2 regions of the Cellvibrio sp. PSBB023 genome follow, and region 2 is predicted to be linked to the other one. Evidence: predicted binding sites of a transcription regulator. Region 2 holds the regulator's gene; the other holds the start of a gene.
The links. The regulator sigma-54, encoded in region 2, starts transcription at its own class of promoters, with help from an activator protein. The targets are predictions, from matches to a motif close to TGGCACANNNNTTGCNNT.
Positions count from the first base shown of each region.

Region 1 (15,827 bases), 1.9 Mb from region 2:
CCAATGAAGCTGAAATTCTGGAAGCCTTTGCAGGGCACGCGCGCATTGGTGATATCGAATTGCTGCGCTCTCGCTACGCGGGGCGCGCCACGCAAGAGCAGGGACAAGTGCTGGCGGCGAGTGATGCAGTTATTCAGGAACTCTATACCTTGAATCAGGTATATGAACAACAAAACGGTTTTATTTTTATTGTCTGCGCCAGCGGCAAATCGGCAGAGGAAATGTTGGCTCTGTTAAAAGCGCGCATCCACAATTCGCGTCGCGATGAATTGATTAACGGAGCGCTGGAACAGGGAAAAATTTTACAACTGCGGCTCTGCACCATGATCGATGCAGAACACTAGTGTGTGATAAGTGGACTAGTGTGTGATAAATGGAATGGAACATCTGTGCCGCCACCGGTGGCGTTAACCAAGAGAAGCTATTATGCAAAAAGCCCCAATTACAACCCATATCCTTAACCTGGATAACGGCAAGCCCGCTGCCGGCGTACGCGTTACCTTGCACCGGTTGGATACGCAGGAACCCATCGCCAGTGCCACTACCGATAACGACGGGCGCATTATGCAGTGGGAAATGCAATTTGATATTCACGCCGGGAATTATTTACTGCATTTCGCGGTGGCACCTTGGTACGAGCGTCAGGCGCTGAGTAATTTTTACCCTGAAATACAACTGATTTTTCGCGTGGAAAATGCGCAGGAGCATTATCACGTGCCGTTATTATTAAATGCCTATGGCTATTCCACTTATCGCGGCAGTTAGCGACGGCAAAATGAATATTGTGTGTTGATGGTTTTTTTTGATTTATTGAATGTTAAGGCTGGTTATGAGTGATGCTGCGGGAAGTAGGGTAAGTGCGATAGAAGCGTTTCGCGCAAACATTTTACATTTCACCGACAACCCCGATCCAATGACGGGTGTCGGTATTGAATATTTTGAGGACGGTGTACTGCTGGTTGAGCAGGGGCGCGTAAAAGCCCTGGGTGATGCACAAACAATGGCCGCCGCAGGATTCGATTTGCAATCCTGCCAGCATTTTCCCGACCAGTTAATAATGCCGGGGTTTATTGACAGTCATATCCACTACCCGCAAACCAGTGTTATCGCCTCCTACGGCGAACAATTATTGGATTGGTTAAACAATTATACTTTTCCCTCGGAAGCGCGTTTTTCGGACGCTGAATTTGCAGCGCAAGCGGCGCGGGAATTTTTACAGCTCCTGCTACAAAACGGCACCACCACTGCCATGGTTTACACCACGGTATTTGCGCAATCAACAGACGCATTTTTTACTGCAGCGGCACAAATGAATCTGCGCATGATCGGCGGCAAAGTGATGATGGATCGCAATGCCCCGGATTATTTGCTCGATACCCCGGCGAGTAGTGAACAGGATTGTCGCGCGTTAATTGAGCGCTGGCACCAACAGGGGCGACAACTCTACGCGCTCACTCCGCGTTTCGCTCCTACCAGCACGCCAGAACAATTGGCGGTAGCGGGAAAACTCTATGCGCAATATCCCGGTTTGTATTTGCAAACCCACCTTTCCGAAAACCTGCAAGAAATTGCCTGGATCAAACAACTCTACCCGAACGCGCGCGATTATCTGGATGTGTACGATCAATATGGTTTGCTCGGCCCACGCAGTGTGTTTGGGCACGGTATCCATTTAAGTGATGAGGAGGTGGCGCGTTTGGCTCAGACCGGATCGGGCATTGCGTTTTGTCCCACATCCAATTTATTTCTGGGCAGCGGCTTGCTGGATATGGCGCGCTTGGAAGCCGCCGGTATACCTGTCAGCCTGGCAACCGATGTCGGTGGGGGCACCAGTTTTTCGCAATTGCGAACCCTCGCTGAAGCTTACAAAGTGCTGCAGTTGCAAGGGCAAAATTTGCATCCGTTAAAAGGGTTTTATATGGCCACACTGGGTAATGCACGCGCACTGCAATTGGACCATTGCTTGGGGAATTTTGCACCGGGTAAAGAGGCCGATTTTATTGTGATTAATCCGGGCGCAACACCATTACAACGGCTGCGCCAATCATCCACTTTGACTGTGGCAGAAAAATTATTTGCTTTAATGACCTTGGGCGATGAACACAATATTGCGTACACCTATGTGATGGGTAAGAAAATGTTTAGCCGTACCGCTGCAGAGGGAAGCTTGTCATGGGCGATTTAATGAATGGTTTACTGTTGGAATGGTTGAACCTGGCCTTTCGCTGGTTTCATGTGGTCGCTGCAATTGCCTGGATTGGTGCATCCTTTTATTTTATTTGGCTGGATTTAAGTTTGCGCGAGCCGCCGCAATGGAAAGCCGACAAGGGCGTGAAAGGTGATTTGTGGGCTATTCACGGCGGCGGCATTTATGAAGTGGCCAAATACCATTTGCGGCCGGAAGTTATGCCGAACAAATTGCACTGGTTCAAGTGGGAAGCTTACAGCACCTGGTTAAGTGGTACGGGCTTGTTAATTTTAATGTACTACCTGCAAGCACAAACGTATTTGGTGGGCTACAACACGCTGATTCAATCGCCGGGTTGGGCGGTGGTTGCCAGTATTAGTTTCATTCTCGGTGGCCAAGCGTTATACGAATTATTATTGCGTACACCTTTGATCAAGCGAGGGCTGTTATTTGCGGCAGTGTTATTGCTGGTGATCAGCACTGCAAGTTATTTGGCGCACCTGTTATTTTCACCGCGCGCTGCCTATTTGCATGTGGGCGCTATGATCGCAACCTGGATGGCGGGCAACGTGTTCTGGGGCATTATGCCTGCGCAACGCAAATTTATTGCCGCCGTCAGTAACAATGAGGCACCGGATACCTGCGCTATGGCCTTCGCCAAGTTGCGTTCTACCCATAATAATTATTTAACCTTGCCCGTAATTTTCTGCATGCTCAGTAATCACTACTCTTTTTTGTACAGCCACACTTATTCCTGGTTGGTATTGATCGCTATAGGTTTGTGTTTGGCATGGGGGCGGCACTTTTTTAATCTTAAACATTTGGGTGTGATAAAGCCTGTTATTTTGCTGAGCAGTTTTAGTGGGCTGGTATTGATTGCTATGCTTATGGCAATCACATCACCCGCAACTATTGCGGCTAAAGAGGCAGCAAAAAATTCGGCAGTCATCGTTGCAGAAAATATTGCTGCCAGCGTACAGCATCCTGTCAGTGTGGAAGAACGTGTTACGCAATTGGTACAAGTTCACTGCACCAATTGCCATGCCGCCGTGCCCACCCAGCCCGGGTTTGCCGCAGCACCGGCCGGTTTAATTATTGACTCGACAGCGCAGCTCGCCGCGCAAAAAGTGCGTGCACTACCGGCATTAACATCGGGTTATATGCCGCTGGGAAATTTTCATCAACTGACCGATCTGGAGCGTAAGACCCTGATCGATTGGCTCAGTAAGCAATAATTATCCGCGAGAGAAATCAATATGACTGCTTATGTGATTGTGGATATTGAGGTGCATAACGCGGAAAACTATCGCGAATATCTCGCCAAAATTACCCCAACAGTGTTTGCCTGCAATGGCCGATATTTAGTGCGCGGTGCCAATGCAGAGGTTATTAGCGGCCAGTGGAAGCCCAAGCGTTTGGTCGTGATGGAATTTCCCGACCTGGCCACTGCCAATCATTGGGCGACTTGTGCGGACTATGCGCCTATTCACGCGCTGCGCAATGCCAATGCAACAGCGAATATGATTATTGTGGAAGGCAGTGTGGACTATACCGGCTGAGTCAGCGGCTATTGGTAATAGTATTAATTACTTTGGTGAAATAAATGATGCGCTCAAACCCGATTACATTGTTCGTTATCTTGTGTACTTTTTTTGCTGTGAATGGCTGTGCTGTAAAACCGGATGTCACAAGGTCTGCTTATATTGAACAATCATTATCTATTGACAATGGCAGCTACAAAATTCCTGCGATTCTGGTAACGCCGAAACAGAAAAGTAATAAACCATTTCCTGTTGTAGTGATGCTGCATGGCACGGCATCGCAGAAAAATGAAGTGGGTGGTTTGTATCAACGTCTGGCTGTTTATTTAGCCGAGGTGGGCATTGCTTCAGTGCGTATTGATTTTGCCGGTACGGGCGATAGCCCCGTGGATTATCGCTTTTACAATCTCACCAGCGCCCAGCGCGATGTTATCAGCACGCTGGATTATGTAGTTACCCAACCAACTATAGATACACAGCGTATTGGCTTGGTGGGGTTCAGTCAGGGCGGCCTGATTGCACAGCTAGTCGCTGCAAAAGATTCACGGATTAAATCACTGGTCGCTTGGTCCAGTGTGGGTGGCAATGGCACAGGCGTTTTCCAATTCTTTTTTGACGAATACTACGCAGAGGCAAAAGCCAATGGTTTTGCCGTTGTAAAATTTCCCTGGCGTAGCGCGCCATTAAATTTTGGTTTGCAATGGTTTGAAGAAATTAAAGCCAATAGCAGTTTGGACAATTTTAAAAATTATCACGGAAACTTACTGGCCATTGCCGGTACCGCCGACACGCTGGTGCCCTATGATTCCTCCATCAAACTCATTAATCACGTCGGTACTACCAACGCCGAACTGCACCTGATCAAAGGTGCCGATCATATGTTCAATGTGTTGGGGTCAGCTACCGCCAATGGCTTGGCGGAAGATCAGTCTACGGCGGAGTCGGTACTGTCAATAACCACTTACTGGCTTATGCGAAATTTATAAGTGTTTATTGTGAATCAATGGATTAATCGGCAAGTTGATTTTTGATGTATTTTCTCGTTTAATGAGAAAGTTTTTCAACTTGTTGTGAGGGAAGTTATGTTTTCTGTATTAGGGTCAGCGGTAATGCTAGGTATGTTGGCAGTGTATGCGTTAATCATTTGTTTGTTTATTGTTATGGTTATATCGATAAAACGAATTTCAGTGTCGCAACAAGAAATTGTAAAGAGTAATAATGAGATCGCAAAACAACTGGCTAATATTGCAATAGAAATAAGAAACAGAGAGAAATAATTTCTTGTTAAGCGATAAAAAAACCAGCAATCAAGCTGGTTTTTTATTTTACGGAAGCTGTACTGTTTTTACAGTTTAAAGCGCCCAACTTCCTGTTGCAGTGACGCGGCAAGGCGAGCGAGTTCCTGTGCTTGGGCCTTTGCCGTCTGAGCTTCCGATGAAAGGTTTTCTGATACGGTGCGAATGGATTCGGTGTTACGATTAATTTCGCTGGTGACTGAGGTTTGCTCTTCGGCAGCGGTGGCGATTTGAATCGCCATATCAGAAATATCGTGAATGGCCCGGCTGATTTTGACTAAACTCTCACTGGCCGAATGGGCGTCGCTCACACTGGTATCAGCCATTTGATGGCTCTGCGTCATAGACTTCACCGCCTTGGCAGCAGTTTGTTGCAGGGTTTCAATCATCGCTTGAATTTCTTGGGTTGAAGAGTGGGTGCGCTGTGACAGTACACGCACTTCATCGGCCACCACTGCAAACCCTCTTCCTTGTTCACCGGCGCGCGCTGCTTCAATTGCCGCATTTAAGGCCAATAAATTCGTCTGCTCTGCAATGCCGCTAATGGTTGATAAAATACTGTTGATTTTTTGCGAGTGGGCATTGAGTTCACTAATAATGGCGCTGGCGGTTTCCACTTCGTGAGCCAAGGCGCGAATAGAGGACTGGCTTTTCGTTACCTGTTGTTGGCCGTGATCTGACAGGCTTACTGCATCTTTTGCGGTTTGCGCCGTGTGATCTGCATTGCTGGCAATTTCTTCTGTGGCGGTGGCCATTTCGGTGACCGCGGTTGCGACCATGGTCACTTCATCTTGTTGTACCTCAATGCGTTGGCTGGTTTGTATGGCGGCGTGACTGCTATTTTTTGCCTGGCTTTCCAATTGACCAGCTATATCATGCATCCGGGAAATCATGCCGTGCAACCGCGCCACAAACCGGTTGAAGCCGGAAGCAAGCATGCCAATTTCATCGTGTTGATTGGCTGTTTTAATGCTGACTGTCAGGTCGCCTTCGCCCTCTGCAATATTATTGAGCGCCTCTGCCACTCGCTCCAAATCGCGGAACTGTATTTTGAAAATAGCGATAAGCAGAATGCCAAACAATACAATCAGTGCACCACCAGTAGCGGACATAATCCAGGCAAGCTCGGTGGATTGCGCCATGATGGCCTGTTTATCCATCACAAAAATCAATACCCAATCTGTGTTTGGAACAGTGGTGGTGTATACGAGTTTTACCGCGCCCTCAAGTGTGTGCTCACTCAGTGCACTACTGCCGGATGTTTGTGACAGCCAGTTTGGTGTGAAATCAGGTGTGATGACGGTGGTTTGTTTTTCATTCAATGCTTTATCCGGGTGGCTGATAATTAATCCGTTTTTATGCACCATAATGCCGTAGCCATTACCGGGTACTTTTAGTTGTAATACTGCATCGGTTAATTGTTCAATCGTTAAATTGGCAGCAACCACACCGTAAAGTTGACCATCAACCATCACCGGCTCAGCAATAGTCACCACTTGTTTTTTCAGCGATGAACTAATGTAAGGCGCCGTAATCGCAAGCGTGCCTGAGGCTTTTGCATCCAGATACCAGGGGCGGGTGCGCGGATCCATAGTGGCGTTATCCAGTGCGGTGTCCTGATACATCATCACACCAGCTTCGCTGCCAAAAAAAGTGGAGCCAAATTGCACCGAGTGTTGAGCCTGCAATAAATGCGCACGGATGTTGGTTTCGGGATCTGCTTCAATGATTAATTTGAGGCTGGAAATAGTTGTTTTTCTGTCTTGTATCCACTGCCCTATACCGCCGGCAAACGTGGTGGCTAATTGATCTATTTCTCCTTGCGTTTCTGTCAGGGAGTGGTTGCGAATAGAATAAGCCGTCAGGCCAACTAATGTGATCACGGTAATTAATACCGCAACAAGGCTGCTAAAAAGCAGGCGTGTTTTAAGCGTAGAGTGCATGGTGATTTCCTTGTGCGTGGTGCGGGGCTGCATTGAGGTCAATAAGGGGTGCGGAAAGTATAGATCAATTCAGCAAATGCCAAGTGCTATTCCGTGGCATGGTGTAATAATTTGTAACTGAAGCTATATCAATGGCTTAACATAAAAAACCAGCCGTTAAGCTGGTTTTTTATAGGCTCTCTATCGCGTTGTGGGGTGTTTAATCGCTTGCTCTTGAATTAATGGTTCCATGATATGCCAATGTTGTGGGAATTTCTCTTTCAATAAGGCATTGGTTCCTAAAATCATATCCGCATAATCAAAACCGGGGGCGACGGCTTCGCTGATTAAGCCGTAACCATAGTCGCCGGGTAATAATTCTGATGATTTCCAAATCCCGCCCTTTACCGTGAGTTGCAATAGTTCGCCTTTGCTAACGTCGCTACCCATAATCACTTGTTCCAATTTTCCATCGGGATAAATCAGTGTGTAACGAATGGGGTCGCCTATATGGTAGTAGTGCACTATGTCAGATTTGTTAAGGTGAAAATGGCCAATAGGGGATTCACGGGTGAGCATGTAAAAAATGGACGTGAGAATAAAGCGTTCACCTTTTTCAGTAGAGAGTGTTTCATAGTCGTCGGCTTGGTAGGTGCGGCGATAAAATCCGCCCTCAAGATGGCCGGACAAGTTTAATGCTTTGGCAACCATTTCTGCGCTGGGTTTGGCGGGTTGGTTTTTCGTATCTTCTTGTAGCAATTGAGTACTGCACGCTGATAATAACAGCGCGCTACCCAGCACAATAGATGCGCTGCGCAATAGGCGGGTGAGTGGGTGCGGTGAGTTGGTATGTGAATAACACGAAAACATTAGGTTGAGTCCTTGATGAGAAATAATTAGTTGGCGATGCGCGGGCAGTCTATTAATTCAAAGGCGGTGTTGTAGCAGATATACATTTCACTGCCGCGATACAGCAGGCGTTTGTTAACGAGCTGTGGGTTGTTCTTTTTCATCCAACGATCCAGTTTTTGATGGCTCATGGTGGCTGGCGGGTAGCGCAGGGCGGTAAACAATTGGCGGGATTTTTCAAAATAATCCGTAGCGGAGGTGAAGTCACAGGCGCCGTGTTTTTCCCATTCTGCTTGTAGCAGTGCGGCGCTGGGAGACATGCATAAATAAGGTTCTATCTCGCTATAGGGAAGTTGGGGTAAATCGCCGCCGCAAAAGCGCGGGTGTTTGCGAATATCTTTTAGATCAGTGCAGCGTCCAAGCCCTTTGCCATCGCAAGAGGAAGCCCATAAACCGTGCAATACCCAGCCAAATTGTTGGTCGGAAAAACATTGGAAGGCATTGTCCTTGTGCAATTTTTCCAGTGTGGTCGGGTCTGTTTCCGAGGCGAGTGTAATGCTGAGGCGAGTGCAGTAATCCTCAGACCAATTCACGGCCATTTTGTAATAGTCGGTGGTGGCATTGGGGTTGGGGCCAAAATTATCCTTTGCCATGGCAAAGTCATAATCAGTGGCGGCGCTATCGGGTAATTTACAACTCTGCGCTTGTAAGGTTTGGCTAATGCTGAGCAGGGCGATAAAGGTTAATAACACGCTAATCAATAACAACAGGCGAGAAAAATAGTGGTTGCTATTTTTGTGGGTGAGCGGATTTCGCTGCGCCATATTATTTGGCTCCTGTGGGATAGTGGTGCTGGTGCCAATGCCGGGCAATGGCATCGCGTCGACAAATCCACACATCTTGATGCTGCAGGATATAGCGAATAAATTTTTCCAGCGATTGAATGCGACCAGGGCGGCCAATGATGCGGCAGTGCAAACCAATATTTAACATCTTGGGCGCAATGTCTCCCTCGGCATAGAGCGCATCAAAACTGTCTTTGAGATAGGTAAAAAACTGATCGCCACAATTGAACCCTTGAGCGGCGGCAAAGCGCATGTCGTTGCTGTCCAGGGTGTAGGGAATAATTAAATGGGGTTTGCCATTGTTGAGTTCGGCATGATCCTGCGTCCAATAGGGAAGGTCATCGGCGTAGGAATCCGAGTCATATAAAAAACCACCTTGTTCTATAACCAATTTGCGAGTGTTTGGGCTATCGCGGCCCGTATACCAACCGAGTGGGCGTGAGCCAGTCACGCGGGTATGAATTTCAATCGCGGTGCGAATGTGTTCGCGCTCTATTTCTTCCGGCATAAATTGATGATCGATCCAGCGGTAGCCGTGACTGGCAATTTCCCAGTTGGATTCCAGCATTGCCTCGACCGCATCCGGGTTGCGCTCCAGCGCCATGGCCACGCCGTAAACGGTGACGGGTAATTGGTATTTATTGAACAGGCGGTGCAGGCGCCAAAAGCCAGCGCGGCTACCGTATTCGTAGAGCGATTCCATACTCATGTGGCGCGCTTCAAAGGCGCGTGCGCCAATAATTTCCGATAAAAATGTCTCTGACGCGGCATCGCCGTGCAACACACAATTCTCGGCTCCCTCTTCGTAATTAATCACAAATTGCACGGCAATCCGCGCACCGCCAGGCCAGTTGGCATGGGGCGGGTTGCTGCCATAACCGATTAAATCGCGTGGGTAATGGGCGGGTTTATCTCTCTCGGGCATAACAGAATTCCAATCGCTGATGGCTTGACTCCGGCGATATTTCACAATCGCTACAGACTCTCTGTGTATCAAACTCTGTGCCAGAGTCTACAAATTCTGTGTTATCGACCAGCCTTGGGGTTTGGCGGGTTATTTGGGCGAAAGCCGCAATATTACTGGGCAAAAAGCAAAAACATGCACCAGATAAAAGCATAACCTGTCCGATTGGACAGGTTATTTTCAGGGGGAGTGACGGTGCGCTCTTGCTCTGGCGCCGAATGCTACTGGCTGGTATCACAATTGCATTGGGCTGGGGGATGGTTCCTTTCTTTATATCAATCAACCTCCCAGACAGTTAGAGAATTCGCTTATGCAATTGCCAAGTATGACCAGCCTTTGTGGTGCAGGGCGCGACCTTGCTTTAGCCGCCGTTATTGCACTGGGCGGGCTGACCGCCATGAGTGCCAGTGCGCTCAGTGGTAGTCCCGCCAGTGATCGGGTAATTACCAAAGACCATTGGTTTGAACAATTCAAAGCCACCGCGACCGATAAGGAGTTGTATCGCTTTTTGTATGCCATGCCCAAAGGGGGCGATTTGCACAACCACATCAGCGGTGCGGTATTGGCGGATTGGTGGTACGACCTGGCACTGGCACAAAAGGAGCACGGCTACCGTTTTTATACCAAAGTGCGCATCAATAATTGCCGCGATTTTGGCAACAATGAATTTGCCCGTCGTCCCTATTTAATGTTGTTCAACAATTTAACGGAGTCTACCTACAATCAATTGCCGGACTGTGAAAAAGCCGAATACAAACGCTTGGAAGAGTTGACCGAGAAGGAAAAAGCCGGTTGGGTACAAAGTGTCATGCTCGATCATGACCATGAAGGACGCGATGAATTTTTTCAAACCCATTGGCAGCGTTTGGATCAGTTATTACACAGCCCTTATTTAATTGCCGAAGTGCTGTACAAAAATATGAAAGCCTTTGGCGATGAAGGCTTGATCTATTTGGAAGTGATGGTAGAGGCGGGCGGCTATTTTAAACCCGATGGCAGTGCCATTAGCGAAGATGAGGCAGTAGCAATTTTTCGCAAGCGTTTAGCGCAAGCCGATGCAAAAGCCACTGGTGTGACGGTGCGCTTCCAGGATTCCATCCTGCGCTTCGCGCCCAATGCAGAAGAGCAATTAAAAGCTTCTTACGACATAGTGTCGCGCCATCGCGATTTGTATGTGGCGGTGAATATGGTAGGTCGTGAAGACAACGACAAAGGCTACCCGCTGCGCTTTACCAAAACCCTGCGCGAGCTGCGCCAGAAGTACAACAATGTGCGCTTGTCGGTGCATGCCGGTGAAGTGGATGAGCCCAACTATCACATTCGCGACACCATTATGCTCGGTGCCGATCGTATCGGTCACGGCATTAATTTAATTACCGACAATGATCTGCTGCGACAAATGCGTCACGGCCCCTACCTGATAGAAATCAATTTGATTTCCAATTTATTGCTCGAATACGTGAGCGATTATTCACAGCATCCTTTCCCTGAATATTTGCGCCTGGGCATCCCTGTGGCTCTTTCTACTGATGATCGCGGCATGTGGGATTCCAATATCACCGATGAATTTTTTGTTGCGGTGAAGGAATTTAATTTGTCCTGGGAAGAGTTGTTGCTGCTCAGCCGCAACTCGCTGCAATACAGTTTTGTGGAAGACGATATCAAGCAGCAATTGCTCGATACCTACAACCAACGTGCGGCCCAGTTTGAAAAGCAATTTCGCAGTAAAGGTGTAGCGGGTTTAAAAGCCAGTGCGCCTGTGTCTTACGGCTTCACCTGTAAACGCTACGCGGTGTGTGATTTGCGTTAATACCCTGCTGTGCACCAAGTTGGCTTTTTATCCTGGTGCATGGCGTCTGTTTTTGCTTCATCAGTGATCGTTATTTTTCCTGCGGTTCTTTGTCTGTATTCCATTTTTTTGATTAATGAGCAAGTGAACCGGTTTTTGTTGTTTGTAACTAATTGATTATTAAGGATATAAATCATTTTTATCAAAAATGTAACCAATCGGACAGGAAATGGCACAGCGCTTGCTAAATCTGGTTTGTTGTTTCAGGTAATCATTATTAGACCTTTGGAGTGTTCCCTCATGATCATGCACAAACGATTCAAACCGAAAGAACTCGCGTTATTGATCAGCCTTGGTTGCGTTATGGCTGCTCCCGCTGTTCTTGCACAAGAAGCCAAAAAAGATGACGTAGTAGAGTTGGAAACCTACACCGCTGAAGGTCAGGTAGAAGACACTATGGGTGTTATGTCCACCGAGCCGGTGAAATCTGTATTTGGTTTTGGTAAAACTATTTTGGAAACCCCGCGCGGCGTGACTACCGTCAGTGCCGATATGATGGAAAATTTTAGCATCAACGATATTGATGATTTGGTGTTGATTTCTCCCGGCGCGTTTACCCAGTCCTTCTTTGGTGTTGCCGGTTCTCTGGATGTGCGCGGTACCCCCGGTGAAGTGTATTTCCGTGGTGTGCGCCGTGTGAATAACCCCGGTAACTACCCAACGCCCATTGGTGCGACCGACCGTATCGATATTGTGCGCGGCCCGGCATCACCCATTTATGGTCCTTCCAAAATTGGTGGTTACCTCAACTTCGAGCCCAAGTCTGCACGTGCGGAAACCGGTCAGTACTTGGAAAAACCTGCCGGTGAAATTTCCATGACTCGCGGCAGTTGGGACAAAAACGTATTGAGTGCAGAAGTAGGTGGCCCTGCTTCTATCGGCGAAAAAAGTTTGGGTTACTATATTTACGCGGAAACCGAAAACTCTGGTAGTTATTACGAAAACTCCGGTACCGACCAGAATATTTTGCAAGCCTCCTTCAATATGGATTTGAGTGATAAAACCCGCCTGGAGTTTGGCGGTATGTATCACGAATATGATGGCAACCAAGTGGCCGGTTGGAACCGCTTAACCCAGGATTTAATTGATAACGGCACTTACATTACCGGTTCGCCCACTTCAGTGGATACTGATGGCGATGGTTACAACTCGATTGCAGAATACAGCGCATGGAAGGATACCTTTGACAAGAGTAACTTCTTTGTTCCTGCCTCTGGCGCTACTAACAGCAGCATGGACCCAGCCTGGGCATTGCAAAATCCAGGCACCACCAAACTGAAGGGCAGCCAAACATTGGTGGCTCCGGAAGACCAATTGGTGACCACCGTACAAACCCTGTATTTCGATGCGATTCACGCAGTGAACGACAGCTTCACCATCACCAACAAAATGTTTTATGAGTCACTGGAAAACATCAATGAAAACGCGTATGGATTTTCGCAATTTGTAGATACTTATGCGTTTGAAGATCAATTGATTTTTGCATTCAACACTGAGCATGGCTCAGCAATTAAAGCCAACTATCAGATATCGCCAAGCATTCGTTACACCGATTTTAAACAAGGTGACGATTTTAATTACGAATATTTTGACCGTCGTGATTTGAGCAAGCCTTCTACCGCAATAGATAGAAAGTTACTGGCAACGGTAACTGATTCCGATTATTCCAATTATCTGGTAGGTGATTTTACTGACTATGGTCTGGCATTTTTAGCGGACTACACCATTGCTGAAAAGTTGGGTGTGTTGCTTGGCGCTCGCTATGACCTGCTTGATATGACATCAAAATCGGTAGGTGAAAAAATCGAGGGGAATCCTGCTGACTTTACTGCCGAAGATAAAGATGAAGGTGGTTCATGGACTGCAAGCTTGTCTTACACCACTGATTTTGGTTTCACTCCTTATGTGACCAAATCAACGCAAACCACCATCGTGATGGGGCAGGGCTCAGAAATTGCACCCGGCTTGATTATGAATGCAGATGGCACCGCTGCCGGTAACGCCTTGGCGGATTCGGAATTGGAAGAAGTGGGCGTTAAGGGTAGTTTCTTTGATGACCGTTTGTATGTAGCCACAGCGTATTTTGAACAAACTCGCAGTAACTACAGTGCACAGGATCAGGTCAGTAATAGCACTACCCAATCAGAAGGTTATGAATTGGAAGCCCGCTTCCTGGTGACCAGTAACTTCACCTTAACTGCCGCCATGACGCATTTGGAAATTACCAACCTTACAGCTCTGGAAAATGGAACCCAATTTGGTTTTGTCGGCGCTGGCGATTTAACGGGCGTGACAGATCCATCGTTGTTCTACGGCTATGTGATGCAAGGCCTCACGTTGGTGGGTGACGATAAGGCTGCGCTTAAATCCGGTATTCCGGAGAATATGTATAGCCTGACGGGTGCTTATGATTTTGGAAATGGCGTTCGTGTAACAGCGAGTACCGTTCATGCTGATGCTACTTACTCCGGTTTCTCAAGAGGCGTGAAATTGCCGTCATACACCTTGTTGAATGCGGGCATCAGCTACGAAGTGGATGCGTGGAAATTCAGTTTGCAGGGTAAAAACCTGACTGACGAGCGCTACTTCCGCGCGAACTTCCCTGACCTGTTTGGTAGCACCATTGTATTACCTGAATTGCCACGCAATTTTGTGGCTTCTGCATCCTTCAAGTTTTAATCCATGTTACACGGGGCTCCTGTGAGCCCCGCAATTTGATTGAGGTTGATTATGGTTTTGCGTAAACCCTTGGGAGCTGCATTGATCGCGGTTACCCTGCTCGCGCACCCGGCTTTCGCCGTAGAAGATAGCCTGCAAAAGCAGGAAACGATTGATAAAAATGCGGCTGCCAGCCAACAGCGCATTGATAAGCTCGCCGATCAAACGGTAGATGCGTTGCAAACTTATCGCACCGCCTCCCAGCGGTTGGAAAGTTTAACCATTTACAACCAGCAAATGGAAAAACTGATCGCCTCGCAAAAAAATGAAATTACCAGCATCAAGCGCCAGACGTCTGAAATCGACATTATTGAAACCGGCGCGCTGCCCTTAATGTTGAAAATGACAAAAACGCTCACCGAATTAGTTGATGCGGATGTCCCCTTTTTGAAAGACGAGCGCAAAGAGCGCGTCGCTAATCTGCAAACCTTAATTGACCGCGCCGATGTAACGGCGGGTGAAAAATATCGCCGCATCATGGAAGCCTATTTGGTGGAAGTGGAATATGGCCGTACCATTGAAGCTTATCGCGGTGAATTAGTGGTGAGCAATGAAGCGCGCACGGTAGATTTTTTGCGTGTCGGTCGTGTGGGCTTGTATTACCAAACACTGGATGGCAACGAAAGTGGTTACTGGAATACCAAACGCGGTGGGTGGGAAACACTGGATGCGGGTTATCGCACTGCTGTTCGCGATGGTTTGCGTATTGCGCGCAAACAAACACCGCCTGAGTTGTTGACTCTCCCTGTCAATGTGCCTGCCCAGTAAGGAATCCTGTTTATGAAACCTACGTTGAAATTCGCTCGTCATATTTTGAGTAACGCAGCAGCTGGCCTGGTGCTGACTGCCAGTGCCGTTGCGCTTACCGCAGCGGTGAGTGCGCAAGCCCAAACTGGCGATGCCTTAAAAAGCCTGTACCAACAAATTAACAAAGAAGTCACAGCGGAAGCGACCCATAACACAGAGCGTGAACAACGTTTCCGTGCAGCGGCCGGTGAGCAGCAAGCCATGTTGGCGGATGTGCAAAACAAATTGGCGGCGCAAGAAAAATTGCGCGCCGAAATGCAATCCGTATTTGATGCCAATGAAAATGAATTGGCTGAATTATCCACCCAATTGGATAAACGCACCGGGAATTTGGGCGAGCTGTTTGGTGTATTTCGTCAAATGGCGGGCGACACCCAACAAATGCTGTTTGATTCGGTTATCTCGGTAGAGCACCCGGAACGCATTGCTTTGTTGCAATCCCTGGCGGAAACCAAAGAAGTTCCCACCATCACCCAAATGCAACAGCTGTGGAGTTTGATGCTGCAAGAAGTGTCGCTGTCAGGCACGGTCAGTCGCTTTGAAACCACAGTAGTAAAACCCAGCGGTGAAAGCTACAAGGCGCCAGTGACTCGTATCGGTACATTCAATATTGTCTCGGGCGATAAATATTTAAATTATGTGTCAGACAGCCAACAACTGGTTGAATTGGCGCGTCAGCCTAGCGGTTCCATTCGCTCTACGGCGGCTGATCTCAGCAAAAGTTCAGGCGATACCTCTGTCGGTTTTGCATTGGATCCTTCGCGCGGCGCGCTGCTTGGATTGTTAGTGCAGTCACCGAGTTTTATGGAGCGTGTAGACCAAGGCCAACAGGTGGGTTATGCGATTATT
Region 1 covers NZ_CP019799.1:3,997,872-4,013,698, forward strand. Annotated here, with positions in the region: gene uraD (2-oxo-4-hydroxy-4-carboxy-5-ureidoimidazoline decarboxylase) at 1-344, shown strand, start outside; gene uraH (hydroxyisourate hydrolase) at 427-765, shown strand; gene guaD (guanine deaminase) at 830-2,185, shown strand; gene B0D95_RS17175 (urate hydroxylase PuuD) at 2,173-3,423, shown strand; gene B0D95_RS17180 (DUF1330 domain-containing protein) at 3,445-3,747, shown strand; gene B0D95_RS17185 (S9 family peptidase) at 3,792-4,715, shown strand; gene B0D95_RS17195 (methyl-accepting chemotaxis protein) at 5,075-6,967, opposite strand; gene B0D95_RS17200 (cupin domain-containing protein) at 7,148-7,816, opposite strand; gene B0D95_RS17205 (ribonuclease) at 7,843-8,619, opposite strand; gene puuE (allantoinase PuuE) at 8,621-9,565, opposite strand; gene B0D95_RS17215 (adenosine deaminase) at 9,915-11,414, shown strand; gene B0D95_RS17220 (TonB-dependent siderophore receptor) at 11,694-14,132, shown strand; gene B0D95_RS17225 (DUF3450 domain-containing protein) at 14,184-14,939, shown strand; gene B0D95_RS17230 (MotA/TolQ/ExbB proton channel family protein) at 14,952-15,827, shown strand, end outside.
Region 1: a site for sigma-54 is predicted at 9,631-9,648, ahead of puuE (allantoinase PuuE). Genes of this name have one in related genera too.

Region 2 (15,827 bases):
TATAGGCACTATTCTGGAATCGAAAAAAGTCGTGCTGTTAGCAACGGGTGAAAACAAGGCCGAGGCGATCAAAGCCACTGTAGAAGGTCCCTTAACGGCAGCGTGCCCAGCATCAGCGTTGCAGCTGCATGAGCAAGTGGTGCTAGTGATCGATGAGGCCGCTGCATCACACTTATCGGATGTGGATTTTTATAAGCATATCGAAGCGGAAAATCAGAAACTGCTTGAGCGTTTAGGACGCACCTGATTATTTAGTGCTCTTACCTTAAATAAAAAAGGTCGGCTTGTTTACAAGTCGGCCTTTTTTTATTTAAAACGCGGAGTGCTCTTATAGCCATAAATCAGGTATCAGTAAAAAGTAGCGTTTTTTAGGTGCAGTACTCATTTTTTGACGATGTTTCGGCATTAAAAAACGATCTGTAATATCATGCCGCCGCACTATGTTGCACCGTTTTTACCCGTATCATTCAAGGATCATAATTGACATGTGGATAAGTTCTCTATTTCAAATCAGTATGCGTAAGTTTTTTATTCTAGGTCTCGTCAGTACATTGGCTGCTTGTGGTGGCGGAGGTGGCGGTAAAAAACCTGACCCGGTTCCCCCTAGTTCCAGCCCGGTAAGCAATTCAAGTAGTAGTTTGCTGAGTAGCTTCCTAAATAGTTCCAGCGTTAGTTCGCCCGGCAATTCCGCAATCGGCAGTTCGCTGAGCAGTTTCCAAGGCGCTTCCAGTATGGGTTCGCTGGGCAATTCCTCTAGCAGCTCGACAAGTAGCGCTGTAGTTGCTCCTGTCGACACTACGCCAGATTCGTTTAGCTTCCCCGCCGTCACCGGAGCTGCATTGAATGCGAACATCACTTCGGCAACTATCACTATTTCAGGCATCAATACAGCTGCGCCCATTAGCATTGCCAATGGTGAATATTCCATAGATGGTGGTGTTTTTACGAGCGCTGCCGGAATAGTAACCAATGGTCAAACCGTAGTAGTTAGCCTCACCACAGCAACTACATTAGGTGCGACGACTCAAGCAACCTTGATCGTTGGTGGAGTGACGCAGACTTTCAGTGTTACTACCGAGTTGCCCGATATTATCCCCAATGCGTTTAGTTTTACCGCTGTTACCGGCGCGGCCCTGAACGCCACTATCAGTTCAACAGCAGTGACTATTTCCGGTATTAATACGGCAGCACCTATCAGCATCACGGGTGGTGAGTACTCCATTGCTGGCGGTACCGCAACCAGTGCCACCGGAACCGTCACTAATGGCCAAACGGTAGTGGTTAGTCTCACCACATCTGTAACTCCGAGCACTACGACACAAGCTACCTTGACCGTTGGTGGAGTAGCGCAGACTTTTAGTGTTACTACCGAATTGCCCGATACCACTCCCGATTCGTTTAGCTTCCCCTCCGTCACTGGTGCCCCGCTGAATCAAGCCGTTATTTCTGCGGTGGTCACCATTTTAGGCATCAATACCGCTGTGCCCATTAGTGTTGAGAATGGTGAATATTCTATTGACGGCGGCGCTTTTACGAGTGCGGATGGTACGGTAAGTAATGGTCAAACTGTCGCAGTTAAATTAACGAGTGCAGCGACTATTGAAACTGAGATGCAGGCTGATATTACGATCGGTGGTATTACCCGCCCATTCTTAGTAACCACAACTGCTATTCAGCTAACCCCACTCAATATGACGGGGGTGGTGACAACTTTTGCAGGAACACCACCGGGTGCTGATGGCATAGGTGCTGCGGCTAAGTTTAGATTCCCAACTGGTTCTGTAAGCGATGGTACTTACCTATATGTTGCTGATGCTGACAATCATAAAATTCGCAAAATCGAGATAGCGACGGGGTTAGTCACTACTCTTGCTGGCAGTGGTTTACGTGGTGACGCTGATGGCACAGGCATTGCGGCGGGTTTCGATGAGCCGAAAGGTATTACTATCAATGGCAATTACCTATATGTCACAGATTATGGCAGTTATAAAATCCGCAAAATCGAGATAGCGACAGGTATAGCCACTACGCTCGCTGCGGGTGTGTTTTTCTTTCCCACAGGCATAGCCACTGATGGTATTTATCTTTATGTTGCCGATTCTTACCGTCATACAATTCGCAAAATCGATATGGCGACGAATATCGTCACAACGCTCGCTGGCAGTGGAGGTTGGGGTAAAGCTGTCGATGGCATAGGCACTCGCGCAGGCTTCTGGACTCCGAACGACATCGTCATTGATGGTACTCACCTTTATGTTGCAGATACCAATAATGATAAAATTCGCAAAATTGATTTAGTGACTCGTGCCGTCACTACAGTTGCAGGTATTAACAAACCAAGAGGTATTACTACCGATGGTTCCCACCTTTATGTTACCGGACCTTCCAATCACAAAATCAGCAAAATCGATATGGCTACGGGTACGGTTACTACGCTGGCTGGTAGTGGTTCAAGCGGCAGTATTGATGGTACAGGCGCAGCAGCTAGCTTCTCTCGGCCGGCTGGCATCACCATCGATGGTGCTCATCTTTATGTTGCAGATAGTTCGAATCATGAAATTCGTAAAATCGAAATAGCAACAGGCGTTGTTACCACTCTAGCCGGCCGTCAACTGGATAGCTCTGATGGTACAGGTGCAGCTGCGAATTTCCATGAACCGTCCGGCATTGCTACCGATGGCACTTACTTTTATATTGCTGACAAAGGTAGTCATAAAATCCGCAAAGCCGAGATAGCGACAGGTGTAGTCGCTACGCTTGCTGGAAGTGGTTCACAAGGTGGTGAAGATGGCACAGGTGTGGTGGCGAGTTTTTACAATCCGTCCGGCATTGCCACCGATGGAACTTACTTGTTTGTTGCTGATAAGGGTAATCATAAAATCCGCAAAATTGAAATAGCGACCGGCGTGGTGACTACGTTGGCGGGTGGTTCACGAGGCAGTGCCGATGGCACAGGCGCAGCGGCGAGTTTCTACGAGCCGAGCGGCATCACCACCGATGGTACTCACCTTTATGTTGCAGATAAATACAATCGTAAAATCCGCAAGATCGTAATAGCGACCGGCGTGGTCACTACACTGGCGGGGAGTGGTGCAAACGGCAGTGTTGATGGCACAGGCTCTGCGGCGAGCTTCTATTCTCCTCAAGGTATCACCACCGACGGTACTCACCTTTATGTTACCGATACTAATAATTATAAAATCCGCAAAGTCGAAATAGCGACGGGTGTGGTCACTACGCTGGCGGGTAGTGGTTCATTCGGCAGTGTTGATGGCACAGGCGCAGCGGCGAGTTTCGCCAACCCTCAAGGTATCACCACCGATGGTACTCACCTTTATGTTGCTGATACAGGCAGTAATACAATCCGCAAAATCGAAATCGCCACGGGCGTGGTGACTAGCTTGGCGGGGCGTGGGTCAATAGGCAGTGCCGACGGCGTAGGCACAGCAGCGCAGTTCAATAATCCAACTGGCATCACCACAGACGGTTTTTCATTGTTTGTGACAGATACCGAAAACAACACCATCCGCAAAATTGAGTAAACGAATGTGTAATGAGTAATTGTATTTACTCATTTGCCACTCACTAAAAAGCCCGCACAATTTAATTGTGCGGGCTTTTTTTGTTGGGCGATTTTTTATTGTTTGCTTAACGCTTTGACGGCGCTGGGCAGGTTGAGTCGCGCACAATTAATTGTGGGTAAAAACCTTCGCTTTCTACATCGCGATGCGCGCGAATAGTATCAATTAACAATCCGGTGGCGCGCTCAGCAATCGTAGTATTCGGTTGTTGCGCTGTTGTCAGGTTGGGCCATGCTTGACGAGAGAAGGGGCTGTCTTCAAAGCCGACAATAGACAGTTGTTGTGGAACTTCCACCCCTTGAATACGTGCGGCAAATAAAGTGCCCGCCGCGATTTCGTCGTTACACGCAAATACGGCTGTCGGTTTTAAATTGGATGCCAGTAATTGGCGTGTGCGTTTTACTCCGGATTCGAAGGAGTATTCGCCTGGAATAATCAACTTTTTGTCGAGTGGAATTTTGTTTGCTTTGAGTGCTGCTTTATAGCCTTCCAAACGTTCAATGCTGGATTTGTGTGCCTCTTCACCGCCTAAAAAGGCGATGGACTTGTGCCCTAAGTCGATTAAATACTGGGTAATTTTGTGCGCGGCAGTGCGGTCATCGATAAAAATACAGGGGCCTTTTTTATCCGGTGGTTGTGAGCCGGAGAGAATACGCACAAACGGAATTTTACGTTTACTGAGCGCTGATAGTACCTCAGGCATTTCTGACATGGGTGGCGTGAGCACCAGGCCGCCTACCTGACTGCGATCTACCATGTTCAATACTTCGTCAATAATGTCTTCCGCTTTAGAATCGCAAGGGTGAATAACCAGTTCATAACCCTGGCGGCGACATTCACCCAATATGCCTTTTTGCATATCGATCACATAGTTGCTGTTGGGGTTGTCGTAAATGAAGCCGATGGATGACGCCGCACCGCGCAGTAAGCGTGCCGATAAGTTTGGTTGATAGTTCAACGCTTTGACGGCCTGCATGACTTTTTCCTGCAGCTCTTGCCCCACAGTACCTTCTTTATTAATCACTCGCGATACGGTTTTGAAAGAGACACCCGCCAGTTTGGCAACGTCTTTAATCGTGGCTTTGGATTTAGGTGCGTGTTTATCGACACTGGTTTTCATAAGCGGTAGAGGTTCAGTTAGTCAGCAAAGCGCTAGGGTAGAGCTTAGGCCCGCCAAGCGCAATCATTTCACTCACACCACTTCACCCTCACTTGACGCGCAAGGATATGTAAAACATTTTGCGATCTTCGAATCTGCGGGGCACCATGGGGTAGTAGGGGAGGGTGGATGTCCGGACGGCCCGGATTGAATCTCCATATGCTCCCCTATGTGTTACCCATAATCATAATGAGGTTTATCCATGAAAAAGCTATTTATGCTCTTCTCATTGCCGTTGTGCCTACTACTGGGTGTTCCGGCACAGGCTGCGAAACAATTGGAACCACTGTGGCAAACTGCTGATTTACCTACGCCTGAGTCGGTACTCTATGTGGCGGATAAAAAATCTCCATATCTGTTTGTATCCCTGATTGATGGGCAAGGTGATGTTGTTGATAGCAAAGGCGGTATTGCCAAATTAACTACCGAAGGGGAAGTAATCGATAAGGAGTGGATCACTGGGCTCAATGCTCCCAAAGGCATGGCGCTTTATAAAAACCACCTCTATGTGGCAGATATTACCGAGCTGGTTATTATCGATATTGAGGAAGAAAAGGTAATCGAAAAAATTCCGGTTGCCGATTCCGTATTTTTGAATGATGTCACCGTGAACTCATCGGGTATTGTGTATGTGTCGGATACCCGCACCAATAAAGTTCACCGCTATCAAAACGGCAAAGTAGAGCTATATCTGGATAATGTGACCAGTGCCAATGGCTTGAAAGCATTAGGTTCCAATTTAGTGGTAGGTGCCGGTCAAGAGCTACTGCTGGTGGATGCCAAGAAAAATCGTCTGGTAATCGCCAAGGGATTTGAGTCTGGTATTGATGGTATTGAGATGATTGAGCGCGGCGAATTTATTGTCAGCTGTTGGGTGGGATTGGTTTATTACGTTCACGGCGATGGTCGTCTGGAGCTTTTGATCGACTCGCGCGAAGAGAAGATCAATACCGCGGATATTGGTTACGATCCAACGAATAAACACTTGTTTGTACCTAATTTCTTTAAAGATACAGTGACTGCTTATCAATTAAAGTAGGGGCATCCTCTATTCGGATGTTGTCTATTCAGGCCAGCCCATAACAGGGCTGGTCTATTCGGGTTATACAAATCAGATTATTCAGTGCTGCTGGTTTTTTGCGCAAACTGCGACAGTTGTGCTGCACTGGCTTCACCCTGGAACTGGTTTTTCCAGTCGCTGTAGGGCATGCCGTAAATTCTCTCCCGCGCATCCTCATAGTCCAGCGTAATATCGCGCTCGGCGCCGGCAGCGACATACCATTTGCTTAAACAATTGCGACAAAAGCCTGCCAGATTCATCAGGTCGATATTTTGTACATCTTTACGGCTATCCAAGTGTGCGACAAGGCGGCGAAACGCCGCTGCTTCCAGTTGTTCTTGAGTGGCAATAGGTAGGTCTTGAATTTTCATAGTAAATGACTCCGTAGGCTAGGCATGGCCGCTATTCTACGATTAATTCCGGCATTTCACCCTGATCGTTCAAATAGTATTGGGTTTTGTAGCGATTAAATTTTTTTCCCGTCTTGATCCTCAATTCAAGCTGCCTATACTCAAACGGTACTGTTAAGCTTGTCGTTGTAATGATTTGGTTATGTTAATAGTTTCTTATCGCCTGGTAGCAAGCCGGCCTTTTGCAATGGGAGTTTTTGCGTGAATATCATTCTGGGCATTATTGTCGTACTCGGCTGTGTTATCGGCGGGTTTGCAATACATGGCGGTAACCCCTTGGCACTCATGTCACCGATTGAGGTGATGATTATTTGTGGGGCATCGTTTGGGGCGATGATCATTGGTAACCCGCTATCCGTCACCATCGGGGTTATCAAGTCAGGCGGGTCGTTAATGACGCCCTCCAAGTTCAACAAGGTGTTTTATCTGGAACTGCTGACACTGCTTTATGACATCCTCAATAAAACCCGTCGCGAAGGCCTGATGGCGATTGAGGGCGATATCGAAGAGCCGGATTCCAGCCCCATTTTTGCCAACTATCCCTCTATCCTCAAAGATCACCATATCGTTGAATTTATTTGTGATTATTTGCGCATCATGGTCGCGGGTAATATGGCGCCGCACGAGTTGGAGTCACTCATGGAGCAGGAACTTGATGGTCATCATCAAGAGGCGTCGGTGGTTCCCGGTGCTATCCAGAATGCTGCAGACGGCTTGCCCGGCTTTGGTATTGTGGCGGCGGTTCTCGGGGTTATTATCACCATGGGTAAAATTGGTGGGCCGCCTGCAGAAATTGGTGCAGCGGTAGCGGCTGCACTGGTGGGAACGCTGCTGGGTATTTTGTTTGCCTATGGCTTTATCGCCCCCTTTTCCAGCTATTTGCAAGGCAAAGTGCGCGATGAAAGTCGTGCCTATGAATGCGTTAAGGCAGTATTGGTAGCCTCCATGAACGGTGTGCCACCGCAAGTCGCGGTCGAGTTTGGCCGCAAGGTTCTTTTCCATAGTGTGCGTCCCAGCTTTAAAGAGCTGGAAGAGCAATATCGCGCTAACAAGAAGTAAGGTCGAGCGTTTATGGAAAAGAACTCAGCACAGCAACCCATTATTATCAAAAAGAAAAAGGGCCATGGCCATGGTCATCATGGCGGCTCCTGGAAGGTTGCATTGGCCGACTTTATGACGGCGATGATGGCATTCTTTTTGTTGATGTGGCTGCTGGGAAGCACTTCGCCAGAAGAGAAAAAGGCTATTTCCGGTTATTTCAAAGACCCGGGTAGCCCCTATGTTGTGGGCGAGGGTGGTGCAGATCTCGGTTTGATTAGCCAGGAGCGCCCCATTCAGCGTTCAGACGCTGATGACAGTGAGGACTCCACTGCTAGCAATAAGGAAGATGCAGGCTATCAACAAGAGATGAGTGAGGACCAACTCAAGAAAGAGATGGAGCGCATCGAAAATCAGCAGTTGGAAGAATTGAAGAAACAGTTGGAAACAGAAATTAATGCCCTCGATTCTGTGTTCCAGCAAATCAAGGATCAAATTCTTATTGATTTCACTGCACTGGGTCTGCGTATCCAGATTGTGGATAAGGATCAGCGCCCGATGTTTGATGTGGGTAGTGCAAACCTTAAGTCCTACTCAGTGGATGTGTTGCATGCGCTGGCACCCATCCTGAATAAGGTGCAGAACAAAATCAGTATTACCGGGCATACAGACTCAACCCCCTATGGGGCCGGGGCGACCTATACCAACTGGGAGCTTTCTGCGGATCGTGCCAACGCTGCGCGGCGTGCTTTATTGGAGGGTACATACCCTGAGGCCAAGGTGGCAACTGTGCAGGGCATGGGTTCGGCAGCGCCCTTCTTGGTTGATCGCCCCAATGAACCGATTAATCGCCGCATTGCGATTATTGTGCTCAAAAAAGCAGTAGCAGATGCCTTGGGAAGTGGAGTTGGTATCGACAGTAGTAAGCTGATCAATAGCAGTGATACCTTCACTCAGCCACCTGCGGGTCCCAAGATTTTGTCCCCGGCGGAAGTGAATGATGCCATTGATGCGGCAAATGCGCCCTAGTGAGATTGTCTGTCGCCCACAATGAAAAAGCCCGGATCATGTCCGGGCTTTTTCATTGTGCATAGAGATATGCTTAATCTTGCGTGGCGAGCTGATCGCGAATAAAACCAAAGAGTTTGCGCGCATTGGCGGGCGGCTTGTTTTCTTCGCGCTCTTTTTGGGCCGCGCGAATCAGTTGGCGCAAATGCTGTACATCAATACCCGGACAGGAGGTCACCAGGGTTTGGAATATCTGCTTATCACCTTCAATTAACAGGTCGCGGTAGCGCTCAATCTGGTGTTGACGATGCACGTATTGATCGCTGCGGTTTTGCATTTTCTCTACTGCCGCTTTGATCTCCTCATGATTGCCTTCGCGCATCAAGCGGCCAATATATTGAACCTGACGGCGGCGAGCTTCTTTCGGTGGTAGTTTGCGGGCGATGTAGATCGCATCGAGCATTTCTTCGCTCAGTGGGATGCTGGCGAGCTGCTTTTCATTCATATCGATGAGACTCTCACCCAGTGCCTGCAGGGCGTGCATATCGCGTTTTACTTGCGATTTGCTGAGGATGTAGTCATCGGGATTGATGTCGTCGTAGTTGTAAACCATAGGAATATCTGTTTTTGCTCAAGGAGTCGCCATCAGTTTTACGTATCCAGGGAGCGTATTACCGACAGAAAGGGAAATAGGGTAAAAGGTCGCGCAGCTTAGTGCACAACGGCGGTAGCTACAACCGCTTTGGCTTAACAATAGAGTATTTATTCGCCTTCATCAAAGCGATCGGCAATCAGTGTCTTGATGGCATTCATCGCGGCATCGGCATCAGCACCTTCAGTGCTGACTTCCAAACGGCTGCCACAACTGGCGGCAAGCAGCATTAATGACATGACACTTTTGGCATCAGCCCAAAGGCCTTCACCGACACGAGCCTGAACGCTGGCCTGAAATTGGTTAGCCAGGGTGGCAAACTTGGCGGCGGCGCGCGCGTGAAGCCCACGCTTGTTAATGATGTCGAGCGTTTCGATTGGCATGGTTTAGTGTTTTTTGTGTTTGTTGATATCGCGATGGCGCACCTGCACATCGCTAAAACTCTGATTGAAATGACGCTGCAGGCGTTCTGCCAGATACACCGAGCGGTGTTGCCCGCCCGTACAGCCTATAGCAATCGTAATATAGCTGCGGTTGTTCGCTTGATAGCGCGGCAACCAACGCGTCAGATAATGTTCAATGTCATCATACATTTCCTTGACTGTAACTTGCTCTTCCAGAAACTCAATCACTTCCTGATCTTGACCCGTCTGCGGGCGCAGATTGGGCTTCCAGTGAGGATTGGGCAGGCAGCGTGCATCAAATACCAGGTCGGCATTCACGGGCACACCGTGTTTAAAGCCAAAGGATTCAAACAGGATTGCCATGGTGGATTCACTACGGCCTACCACCCGCTCTTTCACCAGATCGCGCAATTCATGCAAATTCAGATGACTGGTATCAATCACCTGATCGGCACAGTCGCGAATAGGCTCCAGCAGATGCTGTTCAGCGGAGATGGATTCTTCAAGGCTAGTATGCTTATCCGATAGTGGGTGCTTGCGGCGCGTTTCGCTAAAGCGCTGGATCAGTACAGCGGGTTGTGAATCCAGAAACAAGGTCTGAAAGGGGAGGTGAGCCTCTTTCAGCGTGCTGATCATCTGCGGAAATATGCTCAGGTCTTGCCAGGCATTGCGCACATCAATGCCGATTGCAAAACGCTGCTGATCATTCTTGTGAATTTGTATTTGTGCCACCAGTGCAGGCAGTAGGCTGACTGGCAGGTTATCAATACAGTTAAACCCCACATCCTCAAGGACGTGAAGCGCTGTACTTTTTCCTGAACCCGAGAGCCCACTCACAATCACCAGATGCATGTTATTAACCTGTCAGGGGGTTATCGCTGCTTGATAAAGCGCTGCATCGCTATCGGCATTGCGCAAGCGCTGGCGATAGTCGGCATTGTTGAGTGCACCCGCCAACGCGGCAAGTGTTTGCAGGTGTTCGTCATGCGCGTCTTCGGGAACCAGCATGGCAAACAGAATATCAACGGGTTGTGAATCTATGGCGTCAAAGTCTATCGGGTCTACCAAGGTGATCAGTGCGCCTATAGTGCCGCTGCAGTTCTCTACCCGGCAATGGGGAATGGCAATACCGTGGCCAATACCGGTTGAGCCAAGGCGCTCGCGGCCAATCAGGCGGCGAAACAAGTCGTCCGCATCAATACCGGGGACATCCTGTGCAATGGCGTTTGCCAATAGTTCCAGGGCGCGTTTTTTACTGCCGCCTTCGATACCACACAGCGTGCGGCCAGGGCTGATAAGAGTTTGAATTTGCATGGCTAGGGTGATTACCAGGAATCTCACAATGTTGAATGCAGCGGGCCACTGGGGCCGCTGCATAGCGTGGGTTAACGATGGCTGCGCATCTTCTCTTTGTGTTTAATCAGTTGGCGATCCAATTTATCGGCCAGAGAATCAATCGCAGCATACAAGTCCTCATGGGTAGCATCGGCAAATAAATCTTTACCGCTGACATGAATAGTGGCTTCTGCTTTTTGAATTAATTTATCGACAGAGAGGATGACATGCGTACTGGTAATGCGATCGTGGTGGTGGCTTAAGCGCTCGATTTTGCTACTGACATAGTCTCTTAGCGAATCGGTAACTTCCAGATGATGACCACTGATATTTATTTGCATAGATACTTCCTCTCGATAGAAACAAAATGGTTGTGGTTACCACAACCCAACAGCTCATCCATGATTTTTCTTCCGAATTTCGTATTTATAGGGCTAGGAATTAAATTGTTTTACGCTCGTTGGAGGGCGGAATATTCAGCGATTCGCGATATTTCGCAATGGTCCGACGAGCTACTTGTATTCCCTGCTCGGCGAGCAGGTCGGTAATCTTGCTGTCACTCAACGGTTTTTTGGGGTTCTCGGCGCTCACCAATTTTTTGATGATGGCGCGAATTGCCGTTGAGGAACATTCGCCACCACTGTCAGTACTCACGTGGCTGGAGAAAAAATACTTCAGCTCGAAGATTCCCTGTGGGGTATGCATGTATTTCTGGGTAGTCACGCGCGAGATAGTGGATTCGTGCATCTCTACAATTTCTGCAATATCGTGCAGCACCAGTGGTTTCATCGCCTCGGGGCCGTAATCAAGAAAGCCACGTTGTTTTTCCACAATACAGCTTGCTACTTTGAGTAGGGTTTCATTGCGGCTCTGCAAACTTTTCAGGAACCAGCGGGCTTCTTGCAGGTTATCTTTGAGAAACGTGTTATCGCTACTTGAATCGGCACGCTTCACCATGGAAGCGTAGTTGGAATTGATCCGCAGGCGTGGTGCTATCTCCGGGTTCAGTTCAACAATCCAGCGGCCATCGCGTTTTTCTACAAATACATCCGGTACTACATATTCGGTATCACCACTGGCGATAATATCGCCCGGGCGCGGGTTCAGGCTTTGAATAAGAGCGATTGCCTGACTTAATTCCGCCTCTTTCAATTTGGTACGCCGCATTAATTGACGGTAGTCGCGGCTTCCCAGCAAGGGCAAATACTGTTTGGCGATCAGCTTTGCTGAATCCAAAAAAGGTGTTTTCGGGTCGAATTGCTGCAGTTGCACCAATAAACATTCCGAGAGATTCTGGCTGCAAACGCCACAGGGATCAAACTGCTGTAAGCGGTGTTGAACGGCCTCAACTTCATCCAGCTCCAGCTCTTCAAAATCACCGCGCATGCCTTCAAATATTTCTTCAAGGGTGATGGAAAGCATGCCGCTGGGCTCAACTGCGTCGATGATCGCCATAGCCAGAACCCGGTCGCGATCAGACATGGGTGTCAGGTTGAGTTGCCACATCAGGTGATCGTAGAGTGAATCGGTTACTGCGCGACGGCTTTCAAAGTCACTGTCTTCGTTGTCGTAATTGCTGGAATTTCCGGTGGATGAGGTTTGGTAAACATCGTCCCAACTGGTGTCTACAGGCAGGTCGCTGGGGATTGAATCGCTCCAGTCGCCGCTGTCGGCACTAAAACTCTCACCTTCACCATAGACATCGTTATCGCCAAAGGATTCCCCATCAGTAAAGCCTTCGCTGTCACCAAAGCTTTCGGTTTCGCTATAGCCGGGCTCGTTGAAGTTGTCGCTGGTCGCTGAGGAGAAGTTATCGCTTGCGCTAAAGTCCGCGCTATTGTCGGTGCCGGATTCAGCGGCAATTTCCTGTTGGCGGGTGTAGTCAATCTTGTCTTGTTCGCTGCCTTCGTAATCGGTGCTGCTGGCTGATGAGTCAAAGCTCTCTTCAACTTCAAGCATCGGGTTGGATTCGAGGGCTTCCTGAATCTCCTGTTGTAGATCCAGTGTGGACAGTTGCAGAAGGCGAATTGCCTGTTGCAATTGGGGGGTCATTGTCAGCTGTTGGCCGAGTTTAAGCTGGAGAGATTGTTTCATTGTTGTAGCAACAAACCCTTATAACGCGGGATGGAAAACATCTGTTAGGTGGAGTTTAGTCAGGGTTTGCGCCGCAAGCAACATCTGTAAGCAAGCTTTATGCCTAGAGTATAAAGAAACTTAAATGTCAAGCTGTTTGTTGGTGGGATTTCATCACAGCCGGAAGTGTTCGCCCAGGTAAACCTCGCGGACTTTGCTATTGCTGAGGACAGTATCAGCATCGCCCTCCGCAATAATATGACCTTCGCTGACTATGTAGGCGGTTTCGCAGATATCCAGGGTTTCACGCACATTGTGATCCGTAATCAATACGCCGATGCCGCGGTCTTTGAGGTGTCGGACAATCTCTTTGATGTCATTTACGGAAATGGGGTCTACCCCGGCGAAGGGTTCATCAAGCAGGATGAACTTGGGGTCAGTTGCCAGCGCGCGCGCAATTTCTACGCGACGGCGTTCACCGCCAGAGAGGGCCATGCCCAAGCTATCGCGAATGTGGGTGATATGAAACTCATTGAGTAGTGCCTCCAGTTTTTCAAGGCGTGTTTCGCGGCTCAGGTCTTTGCGGGTCTCGAGGATCGCCATAATGTTATCGGCGACGGTGAGTTTGCGAAAAATAGAAGCTTCCTGCGGCAAATAACCAATTCCGGCGCGGGCGCGGCCATGGATGGGGAGTTGGGTAATATCGCGATCATCAATCAGTACGCTGCCATTGTCCGCTGGTACCAGACCGGCAATCATATAAAAGCAGGTGGTTTTTCCGGCGCCGTTAGGGCCCAGTAAGCCAACAATGTGACCGCTTTCTACGGTGATTGATACATCGATAACGACTTTGCGTTTTTTGTAGCTTTTGGCGAGGTGGCGTGCGTGCAAACTAGGCATAGGAATCAGTTATCGGTGGCAGTGGATGAGGAAGCTTGTGGCTCTGCTGGTCTGGCAGTTTTTGGGGGGATAACAATTTCAATTCGCTGCCCTTCACCTTTAATGCTGCCGCCTTCTGCCTTCATGACTTCTTTCACTAAATCGTAATCTATGTGGGGGCCGCTCATGACGGCGCCATTTTGCTCAACGGATGCATCCTCTATTAATAGCAGGTGTTCATTGTTGGGGGTGTAGGTAATTTGCTTGGCTGCCGCCGTTACAATCCCCTGTTCAGCATCGGGTTGCTGCTTGAATTTTGCCGGGCTACCTGTGGCGATCATTTTTTCCACACCACCTTCGGCATTGGTGTGAATAATAATGGAGTCGGCATTAATGATGAGTGAGCCTTGGCGAATCTCAACAGAGCCGGTGTAGGTGGCCACACCATTTTTCTGGTCGACGGTCAGGTTATCAGCAGAGCCCCGAATGGTTTCATGTTTGTCGGTGGGCAATGCCCACGCTGTGCTGGCACATAACAGGCTGATAAGTAGGGGAAATATGTTGAGCGGAATTTTAGCGTGGTTCATAAGCAGCCTTAACCTGTGACTTTAACGTCAGCCAACTTTTTGCCAGATCGGCTTCCATTCCTATTGCATCCATCTGGCCTTTTGCGCTGCGCATGTTAACAGCTTTGTCGGTTTGCGCGAATTGTGTATTGGTGTGCAAGTTAAGTTCGGTAGTGGTGATGCGAACCAAACCATTGCTGTGGGTTTGTTGCTGAATCAATACATCGTCGAGCAAACGAATCAAGTGGCCATTGGATTCGCTGCGCCCGGTATTGGCAGTAACCTGCCAGGGAGCACCGCCATCGACATCAAGGAATAGCATCACGGGTTGTTCTATGTGGGTATAGTCTTCCGCCGATGGTGCATCCAATTGCAGTTGAAAGTGGGTAACTTGCGGTGTAGTGAGTTGGTAGCGCAACTGACCACCCAAATTATATTCGCGGGTTTCTACCGACTTCATATAGTACTGGGGAAAGCCGCGTGGATCGTAGGTGGCAGGTTGCGGATCGTCCTTTTGGCGGAGCGAAAAGGCAAAGAAGCACACTAGCAGGACGAAAGCGATTAGCCAGGGGCCTGGAATGTGTTGATGTAGGTATTGGGCGCGCTGCAAAAGAGTCATGGTGTCAGTGGCTGTTTCCAATGAGGTAGGTGTTCAGGGCAGCATCAAATGTATTTTGTGCTTGCATAATCAAGTCGCAAGCAGCACGCACGGCGCCTTCGCCACCACGCTCGGCACTTTGCCAGTGCGCGCGTTGGGCGACACTGGTATGGGCATTGGCTACCGTGAATGCCAATCCAACCCGTGTCATGACGGTGAGGTCTGGCCAGTCATCACCCATAAAGGCAATTTCATGCAGCGCATAGCTGTGCTGTTGCAGTATTTCTTGCAGTGCATCCCACTTGTCTTCGCGGCCCTGCACCAGAATTTCGATACCCAAATCCTTGGCGCGTCTGGCAACCAGGTTGCTGGTTCTGCCGGTAATAATGCCGACTTTCACTCCAGTCTTTTGGAGTGCTTTGATGCCTTGTCCATCCAGTGTGCTGAAGGATTTAAACTCTTCGCCGCTATTGCTGAAATAGAGGCGACCATCGGTCAGTACACCATCCACATCCAATAAAAAAAGTTTGATTTGCGCCGCGCGCTCGCGTAATTCGGGATTCATGCTTTGTTCCAGGTCAGCTTGCAGTGACGGCATTAAATAATGCCGGCGCGCAACAAGTCATTGATTTTTACGACACCAACGAGCTGTTTTTGTTCGTTGCTGATCAGTAGTACGTTAATTTTTGCCTCTTCCATGACTGCCAGTGCCTCGGCTGCCAGGGTGTTTTCGCGCAGCATGCGGGGGTTGGTATTCATTAGCTCGCCTGTTTTGGCGCTGCGCACATCTACACCGCGATCAATACTGCGACGTAAGTCGCCATCGGTAAAGATACCGAGCAGTTCACCGCTGTTATTCATGACTGTTGTCATGCCAAAGCCTTTCTCTGACATCACCATCAATGCTTCAAGCAATGGCGTGTCGGGTGATACTTGAGGGATGTCGCTGCCAGAGTGCATGACATCCGTGAGGCGCAGTAATAATTTGCGCCCGAGTGCGCCGCCCGGGTGTGAAAAAGCAAAATCCTCAGCCGTAAAGCCACGTGCTTCCAGCAAGGCAATAG
Region 2 covers NZ_CP019799.1:2,113,437-2,129,263, reverse strand. Annotated here, with positions in the region: gene nagB (glucosamine-6-phosphate deaminase) at 1-247, shown strand, start outside; gene B0D95_RS20645 (hypothetical protein) at 486-3,542, shown strand; gene B0D95_RS09440 (LacI family DNA-binding transcriptional regulator) at 3,649-4,701, opposite strand; gene B0D95_RS09435 (SMP-30/gluconolactonase/LRE family protein) at 4,943-5,779, shown strand; gene B0D95_RS09430 (DUF1244 domain-containing protein) at 5,857-6,171, opposite strand; gene motA (flagellar motor stator protein MotA) at 6,412-7,269, shown strand; gene motB (flagellar motor protein MotB) at 7,282-8,277, shown strand; gene yjgA (ribosome biogenesis factor YjgA) at 8,351-8,869, opposite strand; gene B0D95_RS09410 (HPr family phosphocarrier protein) at 9,019-9,291, opposite strand; gene rapZ (RNase adapter RapZ) at 9,295-10,164, opposite strand; gene ptsN (PTS IIA-like nitrogen regulatory protein PtsN) at 10,177-10,626, opposite strand; gene hpf (ribosome hibernation-promoting factor, HPF/YfiA family) at 10,698-10,988, opposite strand; gene B0D95_RS09390 (RNA polymerase factor sigma-54) at 11,089-12,741, opposite strand; gene lptB (LPS export ABC transporter ATP-binding protein) at 12,895-13,620, opposite strand; gene lptA (lipopolysaccharide transport periplasmic protein LptA) at 13,626-14,186, opposite strand; gene lptC (LPS export ABC transporter periplasmic protein LptC) at 14,173-14,784, opposite strand; gene B0D95_RS09370 (HAD family hydrolase) at 14,789-15,328, opposite strand; gene B0D95_RS09365 (KpsF/GutQ family sugar-phosphate isomerase) at 15,361-15,827, opposite strand, start outside.